One region of the Pseudoalteromonas sp. PS1M3 genome, then DNA from elsewhere that is predicted to be linked to it. Evidence: predicted binding sites of a transcription regulator. Region 1 holds the regulator's gene; the other holds the start of a gene.
The links. The regulator NrdR, encoded in region 1, represses ribonucleotide reductase genes. The targets are predictions, from matches to a motif close to AAACACNANATNTNGTGTTT.
Positions count from the first base shown of each region.

Region 2: a site for NrdR is predicted at 2,153-2,172, ahead of nrdA (class 1a ribonucleoside-diphosphate reductase subunit alpha). Genes of this name have one in related genera too.

Region 1 covers NZ_AP022624.1:670,661-674,878, forward strand. The annotation lists gene glyA (serine hydroxymethyltransferase) at 1-1,179, shown strand, start outside; gene nrdR (transcriptional regulator NrdR) at 1,277-1,726, shown strand; gene ribD (bifunctional diaminohydroxyphosphoribosylaminopyrimidine deaminase/5-amino-6-(5-phosphoribosylamino)uracil reductase RibD) at 1,729-2,880, shown strand; gene PS1M3_RS03155 (riboflavin synthase) at 2,885-3,538, shown strand; gene ribBA (bifunctional 3,4-dihydroxy-2-butanone-4-phosphate synthase/GTP cyclohydrolase II) at 3,568-4,218, shown strand, end outside.
Region 2 covers NZ_AP022624.1:1,680,297-1,684,514, forward strand. The annotation lists gene nrdA (class 1a ribonucleoside-diphosphate reductase subunit alpha) at 1-2,029, opposite strand, end outside; gene PS1M3_RS07735 (HAD-IA family hydrolase) at 2,442-3,122, opposite strand; gene ubiG (bifunctional 2-polyprenyl-6-hydroxyphenol methylase/3-demethylubiquinol 3-O-methyltransferase UbiG) at 3,122-3,832, opposite strand; gene gyrA (DNA topoisomerase (ATP-hydrolyzing) subunit A) at 4,010-4,218, shown strand, end outside.

The DNA of each region.
Region 1 (4,218 bases):
GAAGAGCACATTGAGTTAATTGCATCTGAAAACTACTGTAGCCCACGCGTACTAGAAGCGCAGGGTTCTCAACTTACTAACAAATATGCTGAAGGCTACCCGGGCAAACGTTACTACGGTGGCTGTGAGCACGTTGATGTGGTTGAGCAGTTAGCGATTGACCGCGCAAATGAATTATTTGGTACAGATTACGCAAACGTGCAACCACATGCGGGTTCGCAAGCCAATGCCGCTGTTTTCCAAGCCTTATTAAGCCCGCTTGATACAGTACTTGGCATGAGCCTAGCACACGGTGGCCATTTAACTCATGGCTCACACGTAAACTTTTCAGGTAAAACATATAACGCAATTCAGTATGGCCTAAACGAAGAGACTGGCGAAATTGATTACGCACAAGTTGAAGCGTTAGCACTAGAGCACAAGCCAAAAATGATTATCGCAGGTTTTTCTGCTTATTCAGGTATTGTTGATTGGGCTAAGTTTCGCGAAATTGCAGACAAAGTAGATGCTTACTTGTTTGTTGATATGGCGCATGTTGCAGGTTTAATTGCTGCGGGTGTTTACCCAAGCCCAGTACCATTTGCACATGTTGTTACTACAACAACGCATAAAACATTAGCGGGCCCTCGTGGCGGTTTAATTATTTCTGCATGTGGTGACGAAGCAATTTACAAAAAGCTTAACAGTGCTGTATTCCCTGGTGGCCAAGGTGGTCCTTTATGTCACGTTATTGCTGCAAAAGCAGTGGCATTCAAAGAAGCTTTACAACCAGAGTTTAAAGAATACCAAACACAAGTTGTTAAAAATGCGCAAGCAATGGTTAGCGTATTACAAGAGCGTGGCTACAAAGTTGTTTCTGGTAAAACAGACAATCACTTGTTCTTACTTGATTTAATCGATAAAGACATTACAGGTAAAGATGCTGATGCAGCATTAGGCAATGCGAACATTACGGTTAACAAAAACTCAGTTCCAAATGATCCGCGTTCTCCATTTGTAACGTCTGGCTTACGTATTGGTTCTCCTGCAATCACGCGCCGTGGTTTCAAAGAGGCTGAATCTAAAGAGCTTGCTGGCTGGATCTGTGATGTACTAGACAACATTGCTGATGAGTCTGTTCAAGCGCAAGTAAAAGAAAAAGTGAAAGCAATTTGTGCAAAACTACCTGTTTACGCTTAATAAAGTAAAACGGTAATTTAGATCACATAAGCAATCATGCTATTATAAAAGCCGCTTTTTAGCGGCTTTTTTGTTTTTAAAACGGATACCTTTAGTTATGCATTGCCCATTTTGTACAGCAAAAGACACCAAAGTTATAGATTCCCGCCTTGTTGGCGGTGGCCATCAAGTTCGCCGCCGTCGTGAGTGTAACGATTGCCATGAACGTTTCACCACGTTTGAAGGGGCAGAGCTGGTTATGCCGCGTGTTGTAAAACAAGACGGCAGTCGCGAACCGTTTAACGAAGATAAGTTACTAAATGGTTTAAATCGTGCACTTGAGAAGCGTCCCGTCAGTACAGAACAGGTTGATGAAGTAGTCAATATAATAAAGTCGCAATTACGTGCAACGGGTGAGCGAGAAATTTCAAGCCATTTGGTGGGTGAATGCATTATGGAAGCGCTTAAAAAGTTAGATAAAGTCGCTTATGTAAGGTTTGCGTCAGTATATCGCTCGTTTGAGGATATACGAGAGTTTGGCGAAGAAATTGCCCGTTTAGGGGAATAAGCATGAGCAGCCAATCAGCATTTACCGAGCACGATAAACTATATATGGCGCGTGCTATTGAGCTTGCTAAAAAAGGTCGGTTTACCACAACACCTAATCCGAATGTTGGCTGTGTACTTGTAAAAGATAATCAGATAATTGGTGAAGGGTTTCATCAGTTAGCAGGGCAAGGACATGCAGAGGTAAATGCACTTGCTGTAGCCGGCGAAAAAGCAAAGGGTGCAACTGCCTATGTAACACTTGAACCTTGTAGCCATTACGGGCGCACGCCCCCCTGTGCTGAAGGACTTAAGGCCGCTGGTATTAAAAAGGTGATTGCAGCCATGGTTGATACCAACCCGCAAGTGGCAGGTAAAGGCCTTAAAATACTGAGTGACGCCGGAATAGAAGTTGCTCATGGGTTGCTTGAACAAGAGGCTCGCGCATTAAACTTTGGTTTTTTTAAGCGTATGGAGCAAGGGCTTCCTTACGTAACTTGTAAATTAGCAGCCAGTATAGACGGTAAAACAGCGCTAAAAAACGGAAAAAGTAAGTGGATCACAGGTCCTGCTGCACGAAAAGATGTGCAGCTATACCGCGCTCAAAGCTGTGCCATTTTAACGGGGGCCGATACGGTTCTTGTTGATAATGCAAAACTTAATGTTCGAGCAAGTGAGTTACCGTATTCATTACCAACCAACTTACCGCTACGTCAGCCGGTGCGTGTTATAATAGACTCGCAAAACAGATTAACACCTGACCTCGCGCTATTTAAAATAGCGCACCCGGTAATTATATTTACTACCAAGGTTGATAATTCAATGCAGTGGCCGCATTTTGTTAAGCACATAGCGGTGCGCGAGCAACAGGGTAAGGTTGATTTAACCGATGTATTACAAACACTAGCAAAGCATCAGTTTAATAATATATGGCTGGAAGCTGGGGCAACCCTTGCGGGGAAAATGACCGAGCTTGATTTAATTGACGAGTATGTTTTTTATATCGCACCAAAACTGATGGGTTATGATGCTAAAAGTTTAGTAAACTTCCCTGAATTGACGAGTATGCAAGATACTATCGATTTATCTTTTAATGAGTGTGTTCGCATTGGTGACGATTTACGTATCAACGCGTTAAAAAAGCACGCATTAAAATCATTTAACAAAGAAGAGTAGCGCTATGTTTACTGGGATAATAGAAGCCACAGGCAAAATTGCTTTATTACAAAAAAAACAAGGCGATTTAGCCATTCGTATTCAAAGCGCCGACCTTGATATGAGTGACGTAAAGCTGGGTGACAGTATTGCAACAAATGGCGTGTGTTTAACGGTAGTTGATAAACATGTTGATGGTTTTAGCGCTGATTTATCTAACGAAACAATTCATTTAACTGGTTTTGCACATTATTCAATAGGGCAAACAGTTAACCTTGAAAAAGCGATGCAACCGGTTTCGCGTTTAGGTGGGCATTTAGTGTCTGGCCATGTTGATGGTATTGCAACAATAACGGCGATTACAGCTAATGCAAGAGCTACTGAATATTGGCTGACAACCGATGAAAGTTTAATGAAATACATACCGTACAAAGGGTCGGTATGTATTGATGGTATAAGCCTGACAGTTAACGCTGTTGAAGGTAATAAATTTAAATTAACAATTGTGCCGCACACCAGCGGTCAAACAACAATTGCCGACTTTAAAGTAGGCACTCAAGTTAATTTAGAAGTCGATCAAATTGCACGTTATTTAGAGCGTCTTATCAAAGGCGCAGAGCAGCCAACCGGCGCAGATATATCAATGAGCTTACTCGCAAAAGCGGGCTTTATTAAATAACGAAACTGACAACTTACACGAGCGAATTTATGAATTTACACAGCGCACAAGAAATTATAGATGACATTAAAGCCGGTAAAATGGTTATTTTAATGGACGATGAAGACAGAGAAAATGAAGGCGATTTAATAATAGCTGCTGAACATATTAGCGCAGAAGCAATTAACTTTATGGCTACTCATGGCCGTGGTTTAATTTGTTTAACGATGACACAAGAGCGTTGTGAGCAACTAGACTTGCCTTTAATGGTTAAAAATAATGGCGCTGCGTTTTCAACTAACTTTACTATGTCGATAGAAGCATCAAAAGGCGTAACCACAGGTATATCAGCAGCAGATAGAGCACGCACGGTACAAGCAGCTATCGCTAAAGGTGCTGTTCCTAGCGATATTGTACAGCCGGGTCATATTTTTCCGATTATGGCACAGCCAGGTGGTGTATTAACACGTGCAGGTCATACAGAAGCCGGTTGTGATTTAGCGCGTTTAGCAGGGCTTGAAGCGTCTTCTGTTATTGTTGAAATTTTAAACGCTGATGGCACCATGGCACGCCGCCCTGATTTAGAAGTTTTTGCTAAAGAGCACGACATTAAAATTGGCACAATTGCTGATTTAATTGAATACCGCAATTTAAACGAAACCACAATCGAAAAAGTGGCTAAGTGTAAACTGCCAACAGAG
Region 2 (4,218 bases), 1.0 Mb from region 1:
CATCATTAGAAGGAATGTCCCAAAGTAACTCATAGTTGTCTTTCAAACGTTCGTACTCAGGTACAACTTGTTTTAAAATACCATCTTTACTTGCTTTAACACTAATGTGACCGCGTGGCGGCTCGATACCATTTGTTGCGTTCGAGATTTGCGATGACGTTTCTGATGGCATTAATGCGCTTAGTGTTGAGTTACGCATACCGTGTTCTTGTATGCTTTTACGCAGTGCATCCCAATCAAGATGCAGTGGCTCATCACAAATTTTATCTAAGTCTGTTTTATACGTATCTGTAGGCATAATACCTTGAGAATACGTTGTTTCGTTAAACTTAGGACATGCACCACGTTCTTTTGCAAGTTCGTTTGACGCTTTCATCAAGTAGTATTGAATAGCTTCGAATGTTTTATGTGTTAGTGCATTTGCACTGCCGTCTGAATAACGCTTACCATTTTTAGCTAAGTAGTAGGCATAGTTGATTACGCCTATTCCTAACGTACGACGTCCCATCGTTGCGTTTTTGGCAGCTGGTACTGGGTAGTCTTGGAAGTCGAGTAAATTATCGAGTGCACGTACAGCTAGCTCCGCAAGCTCTTCTAGTTCATCTAGAGACTCAAGCGCACCTAAGTTGAAAGCAGACAGTGTACATAATGCAATTTCGCCTTCTTCGTCGTTAACGTTGTTAAGTGGTTTAGTCGGTAATGCAATTTCTAAACACAAGTTAGACTGACGAATTGGCGCAACTTTCGCTATAAACGGGCTATGTGTATTACAGTGATCTACATTCTGTAAGTATATGCGGCCAGTACTTGCACGCTCTTGTGCAAACACAGAGAACAATTCAATGGCTTTAATACGCTTTTTACGAATTGACTCGTCTTGTTCGTATTTAACATATAACGCATCAAATTCGTCTTGATCTTCAAAAAACGCATCGTAAAGACCTGGCACGTCTGATGGGCTAAATAACGTGATGTAATCGTCTTTAATCAAACGAGAATACATTAGCTTATTAAATTGTACGCCGTAATCTAAATGACGAACACGGTTGTCATCAACACCACGGTTATTTTTAAGAACTAAAAGGTTCTCTACTTCTAAATGCCATAGCGGGTAGAATAGGGTTGCTGCGCCGCCGCGAACACCACCTTGCGAACAACTCTTAACAGCTGTTTGAAAGTGCTTGTAAAAAGGGATACAACCTGTGTGGTATGCTTCGCCATTACGGATATGGCTTCCTAATGCACGGATACGACCAGCATTAATACCGATACCAGCACGCTGAGAAACGTATTTTACAATAGCTGACGACGTTGCATTGATTGAATCAAGGCTGTCGCCACATTCAATAAGTACGCAAGAGCTAAATTGACGAGTAGGCGTACGTACACCAGCCATGATTGGCGTAGGCAATGAAATTTTAAATAACGATACCGCGTCGTAAAAACGTTTTATGTATGAAACTCGTGTTTCTCGTGGGTAATCTGCAAATAAGCTTGCAGCCACTAAAATATATAAAAACTGTGCGCTTTCATAAATTTCACCCGTTACACGGTTTTGAACTAGGTATTTACCTTCTAATTGCTTAACTGCAGCGTAACTAAAATTAAGATCGCGTGAGTGGTCAAGGTATTCGTCTAATTCGTCAAATTCTTGCTCTGTATAATCAGCAAGTAAGTGAGCATCGTAACGTTTATCACTCACCATTTTTGTTACGTGATCAAATAAACGTGGAGGCTCGAATTGACCGTATGCTTTTTTACGTAAGTGGAATACAGCTAAACGCGCAGCAAGATACTGGTAATCAGGTGATTCTTTAGAAATCTGATCGGCAGCCGCTTTGATAATCGTTTCGTGAATATCTTTTGTACGAATACCATCATAAAATTGAATATGTGACTTTAATTCAACCTGTGAAACCGAAACGTTATTTAAACCTTCGGCGGCCCATTCTATAACGCGATGGATCTTATCAAGATCAAGAGGCTCTTTGCGCCCGTCACGTTTGCTTACAGATAACTGTTGGTTCATAGCTTTGCCTGTATTCCTTGGGGATAATGTATTTTTGACCAATGTTGTACGTCTCAAAAAGAGAAGTAGTGCTCATTTTTTATAAGTTTTACCCAATGAGGTAAATTTAATTGAATAACATTTGGCCACAATATCTGGTGTTGTTCAATTTAGAGATCACAAGATAGTGTGGTCTGAGTTGATTTGCAAGGGGCATGATTGCCCCTATTTGTGGATAACGTTGGGATAACGTATTTGTGTTAGTAGGCATTAACCTTTGATCATTCATTGAAGTTGAAATTTTTAAAAATCAACTCAGGATCGACTAAATTTACACATTTTGAAAATAAATGTCGGCTGCTTTTTTTATCATCAAGCTTTGCGTAAAAACTAACACAATCACAATATATAGTGTTTATATCTAAAATGGGCACTATATATGGTTAAATGCGTCAATAGGACTACGCCAGTTAAAATCAGCTTTCCAAGTAAGTGCTTCTGCATCGCTTGGAATGTACCCCCACAGAGCAGTAGCTGTAGGCATACCTGCTGCTTTACCCGCTTGAATGTCTCGCTCGGCATCACCTATGTATAAACAGCGAGCTGGTATTACGTCCATTAGTTTTGCGCAATGAAGTAAAGGTAGAGGAGAGGGTTTGGCTTCTTCAAGTGTATCACCGCTAATAACAACTGCCGCATTTTTTAAAGCGGGGATCGCAGCGACAAGCGGCTCAGTTAAAAAGCCAGGCTTGTTTGTCATGATCCCCCATTTGATCTTTTTGTGATCAAGTGAGATCAGTAGTGGTTCAATACCGGCAAAGCATTGGGTGTATTTCGCAATGTTTTGGGCATAGCTATCGACCAATTGTTTTATCAACTGTGCTTGTGCAAGAGAGGGCCACAACTCTTTAAAACCCGCTTCCAATAAAGCTGCCGCACCATTAGAAGCCGCTGGGCGATATATTTCGCTTGTTACTTCGGCAATTTGATTTGCTCGTAGTACACTATTAAGTGCAGCGCCTAAATCGTCAGCTGTGTCGAGTAAGGTGCCGTCTAAATCAAACAAAAACGCATCATATTGATAAAGTTCTAATGATGAACCTGCGCTCTTCATTACACCAACTTCTCAAAATGAAGGATATAATTAACACTAACATCATTATTAAGTGTGTATTGTTTAGAGAAGGGGTTATACGAAAGTCCTGAGCTTGCACGTACTTTTAAGCCCGCTTGCTCGGCCCACGCAATTAGCTGCGCCGGTTTAATAAACTTTTTGTGATCGTGAGTTCCCTCTGGAACCATTTTTAATAGTTTTTCAGCACCTACAATTGCGTACAAGTAGGCTTTCGGTGTTTTATTGAGGGTAGAGAAAAAAACATCAGCGCCAGGTTTTGCAAGTTTGGCAACGGCGTGAATAATTGAAGCAGGGTCTGGAACGTGTTCGAGCATTTCCATACAGGTAACAACGTCAAATCGTTCAGGGTGTTCTTCAGCAAACTGTTCTGCGGGTATTTTTATGTAATCTACATTAACACCCGTTTCTAGGCTGTGTAATTTAGCGACAGTCAAGGGCTCTTGTCCCATATCAATACCTGTTACCTTTGCCCCCATACGTGCCATGCTTTGGCTTAAAATACCCCCACCACAGCCAACATCGAGCGTTTCTTTATCAAATAAACCTTGCGTTTTATTTGCAATAAAATCTAGGCGTAACGGATTAATTTCGTGAAGAGGTTTAAACTCACCCTCTAAATCCCACCAACGCTCTGCGATGGCTTCAAACTTTGCTATTTCTGCGTGATCTACATTTTGATGTTCGGTCATAAAATACTTCCTCGTCAATCTGAGGCCATTATATAGGCCTAAATTGATAAATCGCAAAGTTTTGCGCCTGTAAATTAAAATTAATTGTGATAGCATGTCTGTTAGTAATAATAACAATACTCTTTAAAACCTAATACTGGGTTATTAAGAGCTGCTACTGAAGGAATGTGATATCAAATGACTGATCTCGCCAATGAAATTCTGCCAGTCAATATTGAAGACGAGTTAAAAAACTCCTACTTAGATTACGCAATGAGTGTAATTGTAGGACGTGCATTACCAGACGTACGTGATGGCTTAAAGCCAGTTCACCGCCGCGTTTTGTTTGCAATGAACGAGCTTAGTAATGATTGGAACAAGCCTTACAAAAAGTCGGCACGTGTTGT